DNA from 3 places in the Candidatus Acetatifactor stercoripullorum genome. Region 2 is predicted to be linked to each of the others. Evidence: a T-box and tRNA genes for the amino acid it is inferred to sense, from the RefSeq annotation. Region 2 holds a T-box; the other regions hold tRNA genes.
The links. The T-box of region 2 lies ahead of proS (proline--tRNA ligase). A T-box ahead of a tRNA ligase gene usually reads a tRNA of that ligase, here a tRNA-Pro.
Positions count from the first base shown of each region.

Region 1: it has a tRNA-Pro gene. The T-box ahead of proS (proline--tRNA ligase) is inferred to sense a tRNA for this amino acid. The anticodon was not compared.
Region 3: it has a tRNA-Pro gene. The T-box ahead of proS (proline--tRNA ligase) is inferred to sense a tRNA for this amino acid. The anticodon was not compared.

Region 1 covers NZ_CALWMU010000056.1:9,329-12,604, reverse strand. The annotation lists gene SHK35_RS13135 (hypothetical protein) at 1-845, opposite strand, end outside; gene SHK35_RS13130 (hypothetical protein) at 994-1,293, shown strand; tRNA gene SHK35_RS13125 (tRNA-Pro) at 1,392-1,466, opposite strand; gene SHK35_RS13120 (nitrilase-related carbon-nitrogen hydrolase) at 1,587-2,435, opposite strand; gene SHK35_RS13115 (glycoside hydrolase family 2 TIM barrel-domain containing protein) at 2,462-3,276, opposite strand, start outside.
Region 2 covers NZ_CALWMU010000046.1:16,174-19,449, reverse strand. The annotation lists gene SHK35_RS12200 (aromatic acid exporter family protein) at 1-336, shown strand, start outside; gene SHK35_RS12195 (DUF4190 domain-containing protein) at 345-1,040, shown strand; T-box leader at 1,113-1,323, shown strand; gene proS (proline--tRNA ligase) at 1,594-3,027, shown strand.
Region 3 covers NZ_CALWMU010000003.1:69,859-73,134, reverse strand. The annotation lists gene SHK35_RS01695 (alpha/beta hydrolase) at 1-857, opposite strand, end outside; gene SHK35_RS01690 (LysR family transcriptional regulator) at 965-1,864, opposite strand; tRNA gene SHK35_RS01685 (tRNA-Pro) at 1,976-2,049, opposite strand; gene SHK35_RS01680 (class I SAM-dependent rRNA methyltransferase) at 2,165-3,276, shown strand, end outside.

The DNA of each region.
Region 1 (3,276 bases), on a different contig from region 2:
GTAAGGCTTCCCGCAAGGCTTTCGATCCGCCTAAGCCCCTCCCTTTCTGAAAAGCTTTCCTCCCTTCCCATTCTGACAAGAAGAGAATCCAGCTTATCAAGAGCCATCGGCAGATTGTTTACTTCAAATTCCGCAGAAAGAACAGACGGATCATCGTTTTTTTGCAGCCGCAGTTTCAAATCCGCACTGCCCTCCTTTTCCTGCTCTCCCTCTGCAAAATCTGTATGCAGAGAAAATTCCATGGAACCGTCCGACGCTCTTTCAGGTTTCATTACTGCAAGCATAACAAAATATTCCCAATAAGAAAACATATTTTCATAATCTGACAGTGAAAAATCTCCTAACCAGCTCAAATCCAGTCCCAGCATCTGTCCGGCCTGCTCAAGGGACATATATTCTTCTCCGCTCCACTGTGGCAGCAGCAGATCCAGCAGCTCATACTGTCCTGCCAGATTGCTGCGGACTGCGTTATACAGCATGGCGGCGTTTACCACATCCTGCTGCTCTCCCAGATACAGCTCCGTAAGGGGAACCTCCGATCCTCCCGGTATAATCTCAAAATAAAGCAGCTCTTCCCAGGACTGTCCTCTGATATGAAGCGTCAGCAGGGCTTCTTTTCCTGTTCCCGTTATTTGGGCCAATGTATCAAAAAATGCCGTCTGCTCCTGGGACAGCGCCTCTTCTGAAAGCTTAAGTGTCACATCAAAGGACAGCCTTCCCCAATCCCCGTTTTGATTTAAAAATGCCGCTCCCTGCAAACAAGGGAAAAAACGGATCAACAGTGCCGCCGCTCCCGCCGCTATAAGGAGCAGAAGGATTCCTGGCAGCAGCCTTACCTTTCTCATAATCATTCCTCCCGATTCCTTGTCAGTCTATTGTAGCATCCCGGAGAGCTTCCTGCAATTCCTCCAAGTACCTTTCTCAGGTATTTTCGGGCATTAACTCTTTTATCTGTTTTGCATATGATATAAAAAACAAAAGGAATCAATAAACATGAGCATGCCTAAAATTGAATGCGCCAACATCGATAAATGCTGTGCCGCCGCTTCGCTTCTGCAGTCCGTTGCACTGGAAGAAACCGCTATCTCCCATATTCTGAACGCCGAGGGCGAAAAGCTGCAAAAAGCAATCGCCATGAAGGACTGCTCCCATCGGGATTTGCTTGAAATCAATAAATCAGTGGAAGAAATGGTTGATAAACTCACCACTCTGGAATTTGTGTTAAAAGCAAAGCTTGAATTGGTAAAGCCGCTTCTTGAAGACTGCAAGAAGCCTCCTAAGCCTTCCTGCTGACACAGCGTACGCCGCTGGAAGGTTCTTTCATCCGCAGGATATTTCTTTCCTTTTCCTGCGGATGAAAAAAAGAGCCTGTTATGAAACAGACTCTTCTATCGGAGTGGCGGGATTCGAACTCGCGACCTCCGCCTCCCTAAGACGGCGCTCTAACCAAACTGAGCCACACCCCGTAACACAATAAGCATTATAACCTGTCCCGGGGAAAAAAGCAATAGTTTTTTTAAAAATTGTATCAATTTTTGTTACAATTCAGTCCTGCCTCAGAGCGGGCTGCCCGATAAGCCCGCTCTCTAAAGCAAGCTTCTATACAACTCTTCTCTCCTGTCCTGCTTTAAAGGAAACCGGTTTCGATATTCCACTGCCATCTGCGGCTCCAGCTCTACAAATACCAGACTGTCCCCAAAAGCATCATCGTCACCATCCGCCTCTTCCTTTCCTTTCTCCAATATGACCTGATGCCCTGGAACCTGTCTGCCGTAAGGGTCAAAGCAAATACTGCTTTCTGCATAGGTAAGTCCTCCACCTTCTCCAATGCGGTTGACCCCCAGCAGATAGCACTGGTTTTCAATGGCTCTGGCCTGCAGAAGCGCTCTCCAGTGTTCCAAACGCTCCCTCGGCCAATTAGCAATCACAACTGCAGCTGTACAATCCTTGGACACAGCCTGAAAAATTTCGGGGAAGCGCAGATCATAGCAGATAAACATCCCAAAGGAGATGTCTCCCAATGTGCATTTGCTCAATCTGCTGCCCCCTGTAAAATACCTTCCCTCCTCCCCATAGGTAAAGGGATGTATTTTTTCATAATAGGCGGAAACCCGGCCCCGGTCTGCCGCCATAAGGCAGTTGACGCCCCTACCCTCTCTTTTGATCACATAGCCGAATATCACAGCCATGTCATAGGCAAGGGACCATTCCAGCACCTTCTGGGCCGAGGGAGTCACGGGAACCGCTTCGGCCTGCAGGAGCTCCCAGCGAAGAACTTCCTCCGCCGCTATATCCAGATTCATGGAAAACCCGGTAAAGGACATTTCCGGAAAAATCACAAGCTCCGCGCCTTCCTCTCTGGCCCTTTTCACCAATGCCTCCCCCTTTTTCAGGTTGGCTTCCCGGTTCTCCCATACCATATTCATCTGTGTCATCGCCGCCCGCATAGCTCACCTCAAAATCAGATACCCTTCATATAGAAGGTAAATTCCATTTTTTTGCTCACATCCAGCAGATATTCCTCGTGGGTTCTGGCTCCCCAGCTGTCATCGCCGCCCACGCCCATCTGCGCAAGGTCAGCGCGGATCACTGTATAATGCACTTGGGGCAGCTCATAAGGGTGCATGGCATTCTCCATCTCGTGAGGCGTATAGGGAAGGGCCGAAAAATGTATTTTGTCTCCTGCAAAGAGCAATCCTCTCCCCTTTGCGTCCGTAACCTTAGCGTAACGCACATCCGTTTTGCAGCCGCACTCCTGAGGCACCATGTAACACGCCAGATTGTCCGAAACCCTGTTGCGGTACAGACCCAGCTTTGCGCCTCTTTTTCTGTCCCAATAGGTTTCCTCCGGTCCGTTCCCATACCATTCCAGCCTGTCGTAATCGGCATCCATCTTAAGCATTACGCCAAACTCCGGCATATCCCCAAGCTCCTTTACCGGATCATAGGAAAGCGTCACCTGAATGGTTCCGTCTCCGTACACACGATAGCGCAGCCTGCAGTCAGAAGCGGGTTTGGTGGGCATATAATAATGGTAATCCACCTCTACACAGCCGTCCTCTTCCTTTACCACGGGATTTACCTCCTGTGGCCTTATCACATCGTCTGCCTGAGAATGGAAGGTCAGATACATACTTGCCAGCTTCCACTGCCCCTTGCGATTCATCATGTCGTTTCCACAATCATTGTCGATAGGCGCCCGCCAGAAATTGGGCTTCGGAATGCTTTTGAGCAGCTCCCTTCCCCCATACCGATAGGACACAAGCCCCCCAAAGT
Region 2 (3,276 bases):
ATCCGGATGCGCGAACAGCAGAGCGTTCTGCTGAAAGAGATATATGCCAATATCAAAGCCATTGCTTATCTGCCAAAACAGGCAAGGCAGGTGGCGGAGCTGATAGGAGAGATTGAGCGGGACTATCACAAGGAAAACACAGTGGAAGGACTGATTGACAGTCTGGATGAGCTGCTGCTTGAGATGAAGGGGCAGAAGCTGCCCGAAAGCAGAGAGGAATTTGAGGCCAGAGCTATTTTGTTTTATATTTTGATGCAGCTGAAAAACCTGCTGGAATTGAAAAGGGAGTTTGTTTTAAACAAAATTAATGATGCGCAGAAAAATGCGCAGGAATGAGGTGAGGTATGGCGAGATTTGTACAGGATCTGGCGTTAAATAAGCCGGACGATTTTGTGTATTTTATTATGAATGATTATTTGCAGAAAAATGGTTTTGTTATGTCCGACTGGAAAGGGGAACCCGCATACAAGGCGGGAGATGGGGTGATGGAGGGCTACAAATATTTAAAGTGGTCTTACGGAAACGGAATGTTTCATCTGGAGGCATGGCTTAGGGGAAGCTTCGGCGGAGAAATGGATTTGGACGGCTTTGTGGGCTGTCTTATGAAAAAGCCATATAAGGCCAATATCATGGAGCTTTTGAGCGTTTTGCAGCAGCCCCTTCCCCAGCAGCCTGTTTCTGCAGGAAATCAAGCTCAGGGAGGAGAGCAGGCTCAGGAGGCGGCTGCCCAGGGAGGTCAGGCACCTTTCCAGAACGGTCCCATGCCAAACGTGATTCCGGTAAAAACCGTAGATCACTACAAGGCGGCGCAGACTGCTCTGATATTGGGCATTTTATCTATCGTGATCGGCCTCTTTATTCCCCTGGCTGGAATCATTCTCTCCTGTATTGGCTTTTCCAGGGCTAGGATGGGGCAGTCCTCCAGCAAGGCAGACATGGCAAAGGCCGGGAAAATCTGCTGCATTGTGGGAATCGCGCTGAGCGCAGGAATATGGCTGCTGAATCTATTTTTGTCGGTGCTGCAGGTGGCCCTGTTATAAAACAAGACGGATACCGGGGCAGAGATGAAGCTTGACAAAACCGATGCCATGCACTACAATCACATACATAATGAAAAGACTGTGAAGAGGGTTAGTACGGACGGGAAGCTTCCCAGAGAGAAGACGTGGCATGGAAAATGCGGCTGAGAGGTCTTTAAGCGGAGGGTCCGGAACCTGCCTTGGAGTCCTGTATGAAAATGCAGCGTAAGCCGGCGTTAACGGCGAAAAGCCGGATGCAGTCTGCATCAATTAGGGTGGTACCGCCGAGCCTTCGGTCCCTTTCAGGGACTGAAGGCTGTTTTTTTCGCGAATGAGCAGAGCCTGAAAGCCGAGCGGGCGCCTGCCATGCCAGCATGAGCAGGAGGACACCCTTTGGGACTAATAGGTAATTGCGAAACTCGCCCCTGGTATCAGAAACTGGGCGTAATAACCAAAATAAGGGTGACTAGCCACTGCTTCGGAACCCGTTTTTGGTTATTATGACCAGGTTCGTGACTTTGCCAGCGAGTTTTGCAAATGCCTATTTGGGGCTAAAAAAGAGAGGAGAAAAAAGATGGCAGAAAAGAAGATGGTTGAGGCGATCACTTCCATGGATGTGGATTTCGCCCAGTGGTACACGGATGTGGTTAAAAAAGCGGAGCTGGTGGGGTATACCAGCGTAAAGGGCTGTATGGTGATTAAGCCTGCAGGCTACGCGATCTGGGAGCTGATTCAGAAGCAGCTGGACGAAAGATTTAAAGAGGCTGGTGTAGAAAATGTGTATCTGCCCATGTTTATTCCCGAGTCCCTCCTGCAGAAGGAGAAGGATCATGTGGAGGGCTTTGCGCCGGAGGTGGCCTGGGTCACTCACGGAGGAATGAACAAGCTGCAGGAACGGCTTTGCGTGCGCCCCACCTCGGAAACTCTTTTCTGTGATTTTTACAAAAATGATATTCAATCCTATCGTGATCTTCCCAGGGTTTATAATCAGTGGTGCTCGGTGGTGCGCTGGGAAAAGGAGACCAGGCCGTTTCTGCGCTCCCGTGAGTTTCTCTGGCAGGAGGGCCATACGGCTCATGCCACCGGAGAAGAGGCACAGGAGAGGACGCTTAAGATGCTGAACATCTACGCGCAATTTTGCGAGGAGGTGCTGGCAATCCCTGTGATCAAGGGACAAAAGACCGATAAGGAGAAGTTTGCGGGAGCAGTTTCGACCTACACCATAGAAGCGCTGATGCACGACGGGAAGGCACTGCAGTCCGGCACCAGCCACAACTTCGGGGACGGCTTTGCCAGGGCATTTGGCATTCAGTTTGCAGACAAGGACAATACGTTAAAGTATGTGCATCAAACCTCCTGGGGAATGTCCACCAGACTGCTGGGCGCTTTGATCATGGTGCATGGGGACAACGAGGGCCTTGTGCTGCCTCCCAGAGTTGCGCCCATACAGGTATGTATTATTCCCATTCAGCAGAAAAAGGAGGGCGTGCTGGACAAGGCATATGAATTACGAGACCGTCTGAAGGGAAGCTTCCGGGTAAAGGTTGACGACTCTGAGAAAACCCCGGGCTGGAAATTTGCGGAAGCGGAGATGAGGGGGTATCCTATCCGGGTGGAAATCGGCCCTAAGGATATGGAGGCCGGAAGGTGTGTGATCTGCCGCCGGGATACCAGAGAGAAAATAGAGGTTTCCCTGGATGAGCTGGAGACAAAGACGGCCCAGATGCTGGAGACCATACAGAGAGAAATGCTGGAAAGGGCAAGAGAGCATAGAGATTCTCATACCTATTGCGCAGCGAATATGGAGGAATTTGAAAAAATTTTTAACGAGAAATCCGGCTTTGTAAAAGCAATGTGGTGCGGCAGTAAAGAGTGTGAGGACAAGATCAAAGAGAAGTTAAGTGTCACCAGCCGCTGTATGCCTTTTGAGCAGGAGCATATCGCCGATACCTGCGTCTGCTGCGGAAGGCCGGCAAAGAAAATGGTTTACTGGGGAAGAGCTTATTGATATAATAGGCGTTTGCGAAACTCACTGACAAAGTCACGAATCTGGTCATAATAACCAAAAACGGGTTCCGAAGCAGTGGCTAGTCACCCTTATTTTGGTTATTACGCCCAGCTTCTGATACCAGAGAGCGAGTTTCGCAATCTTGATTAAAAAAAGGGTGAATTCGTACAGAGTACGAATTCAGGAATGAAATGTGGATGATCGGACATTTTAGGCGCACTTTAATAAACCTCTGGCTTTATAGAGTTG
Region 3 (3,276 bases), on a different contig from region 2:
TCACCCACACAGGCAAAGGTGGGAGGGTCATTTTCCGTATAATCAGAATGGCCCGTGTACTGCATAATCACCGCGCCAGGCTGGGGCAGATTCTCTCCGCCGAAAGCAGCCGGTCCATAGGAGCCCAGCCAGGCCGCCATCCTGGCGCCTGCAGAGCCGCCCCAAAGAGAGTAACAGTCGGTGTCTATCTGAAGCTCTTCAGCGTTTTCAAAAATAAAGCTGATGGCCCGGGCCAAATCCTCGCAGGCGGTCTGTGCCCCTGGACGGTAGATCAGTGCGAAGGCATTGTAGCCTTGTTTGGACAGCTCTAAGGCATGAGGAAAACTGTCCTGCATGGCGCCCACATAGGCGAATCCGCCGCCGGCATTGCATACGGCAAATTTTGCCCCAGGCTCACCCCGGAAGAAAAACAGCCCGGTATCCTCCTTTTGGGGGTCAGCCGCTTTTTCTTCCTCTGTGTAGATGTCGTAAAACACGGTATCCCCTGCCAGCGCATGCTCCTTCAAATAATTAACGATTTCAACTGTTTCACTGGGGTCTATATTGTTGTACCAGGTAAGGCGCAGACCTCCCAGTGTGCTGCCGCTGTAATAGCTGCTGTTTACCGGAAAAATCAGCCGCCCGTATTCTTCGAAGGCAGGATCGTTTATGACGTCCTCTATTTTGGTATCTGTTGTAAAGGATGCGCCATCTGCCTGCGAGTCCTGCGCGGTCTGTGGGGCTTGCGTGACCTGTGAGGACTGTGCGGCCTCTGCAGACTTTGTGGACTCCTGATCCCTTTGCCGCTCTGCACTGCCGCATCCGGACAGGCAGAGCATAAGGCAAAGCCCAAGAGCAAAGGAAGCTTCTTTTCTCATATTTTTTCACCCGCCTTTCTCTGATCTTATTATAAAAAAATCGAGACCTCCGCAGAAGTCTCGATTGGTTAATCAGTATTTACTTAAAAGTTAATAGTAAAAATCGTTTATAATTTTGCTGTTTTCTCCACTGCCCGGAGGAACTGCTTCACCGACGGGGAGGGATTGGGAGAATGGAGCAGACCAAAGGGAATGGTATATCCCCAGTCCACCGGAAGGATTTTCAACAGAGGGTGCACATACCTCCAGTTTTCTACTGCCATCAAGACGCAGTTGTTGTTTTCACACTGGTTGAAGGCTGCAACATCATAAAAGTCAAAATCTACAATGTGAATCTGCGGATGATTTTTCCACAGATCATCCCGCAGCATATCCACGTAATGGCTCCAGCCTCTGCGCATAAGCATTAGATTTTCCCCGTACAGGTCCGTTACGGTTAATGTATCCTTCTGGGCAAGCCTGTGGTGGATGGAAACTGCACAGCAGATGGGCTCCCGTGAAATTTCAAGACCGGCGCACTGGCGCAGGCTCAGCATGGTTTCATCAAAGATGCCTGCCACTACATCAATATTTTGTCCCAGGTTGGCCAAAATTTCCCGGGCGTTCTCCGGAGTATTATCAAAGGGCACAAGCTGAAATTTTGTGTTGGGACAGTTCTCCTGCAGCTTGGGCCAAAGGTCCACCAGCACCTGGGCTGGCGTCATGGGCGAGGTGCCGATACGGATCACATTTGTGCTGTTTTGCATGGCGTTTTTTGCCCGGGTCACCGAATCCTTGCAGTATTGAATGATGTATTTTGTATCCTGAAAAAGGGACCTTCCGGCTTCCGTCAGCATCAGTCCTCTGTGCGTACGGACAAAAAGCTGTAAATCCAGACTTTCCTCCAAAAGGTTGACCTGCTTGATGACAGCGGGCGGGGAGATATACAGCTTTTCCGCAGCCTTATTGAAGCTTCCGGATTCTGCCACACAAAGAAAAGTTTCCAGCTGGGGATTATACATTGACATACCATCCTTTCCTGAGAAGGGCTTTTCCTCATAATAGCATATTTCAGGGCGGATGGAAAACGAAAAAGAGAAATAAAAAAGAAACCCTGTCCTTTCCGGTCAGGGTTTTCGTCGATGCGACAGGATTTGAACCTGCGACCTCTGCGTCCCGAACGCAGCGCTCTACCAAGCTGAGCCACGCATCGTTATTTCAACATTAAAATAATAAATAAAAAGCCATTGATTGTCAAGTAAAAAACGAATAATATAATAAAAGGGCTTGAAAAAATGAAAAAGAGAAATACGAATGGGGAGAAAAGGATGAATCAGACCATAGTGACTTTGAAAAAGGGCCAGGGGCGCACGCTGAAGGCCGGGGGAATGTGGGTGTACGACAACGAGATCGACACCATCCTGGGAAGCTTTGAAAATGGAGACGTTGTGGCGGTGCATGATTTTGACGGCTTCTTTTTGGGCTGGGGATTTTTGAACACGAAATCAAAGATCGCAGTCCGGCTGTTATCCCGAAAGAAGGAGGCTGTGATCGATGAAGCTTTTATGGAGAAACGGGTTCGAAATGCCTGGGAGTACCGGAAGCAGACCATCGATACGGGAAGCTGCCGCCTGATTTTCGGGGAGGCGGATTTCCTGCCGGGGATTGTGGTGGACAAGTTTTCAAATGTGCTGGTGGTGGAATCTCTGGCGCTGGGGATTGACAGATGGAAGCCTGTGATCGTGGAGGCTCTCAAAAAAATATTGGCCGAGGATGGCATTTGTATCCGGGGCGTATATGAGCGCAGCGACGCAAAGGTGAGGCTTCAGGAGGGAATGGAGCGTTACAAAGGCTTTATAGGAGAGCCCTTTGACACCAAGGTGGAAATCTGTGAAAACGGTGTCAAATATATAGTGGACGTAGAGGAAGGACAAAAAACCGGATTTTTCCTGGATCAGAAGAATAACCGGGCGGCCATACAGCGTCTGAGCAGGGGGAAAAAGGTGCTGGACTGCTTTACCCATACGGGTTCCTTCGCCTTAAACGCCGGAATAGCGGGGGCGGAAAGTGTGCTGGGAGTAGATGCGTCCCTTCTTGCGGTGGAGCAGGCCCGGGAAAATGCCAGGCTGAACCATCTGGAGGACAAGGTGCAGTTTGTCTGCGCAGATGTGTTTGAGCTGCTTCCCAAGCTGGAGGAACAGGGAGAGCGCTTTGACGTGGTGATCCTGGACCCGCCTGCCTTTACCAAATCCCGCAATTCCGTCAAAAATGCGGTGAAGGGATATCGTGAAATCAATCTCCGGGGGCTTAAGCTGGTGAGGGACGGCGGCTTTCTGGCGACCTGCTCCTGTTCTCACTTTATGGAGCCGGAGCTGTTTGCCAAGACCATTAAAGAGGCTGCAGCAGGCGCAAGAAAAAGACTGCGCCAGGTGGAATTCCG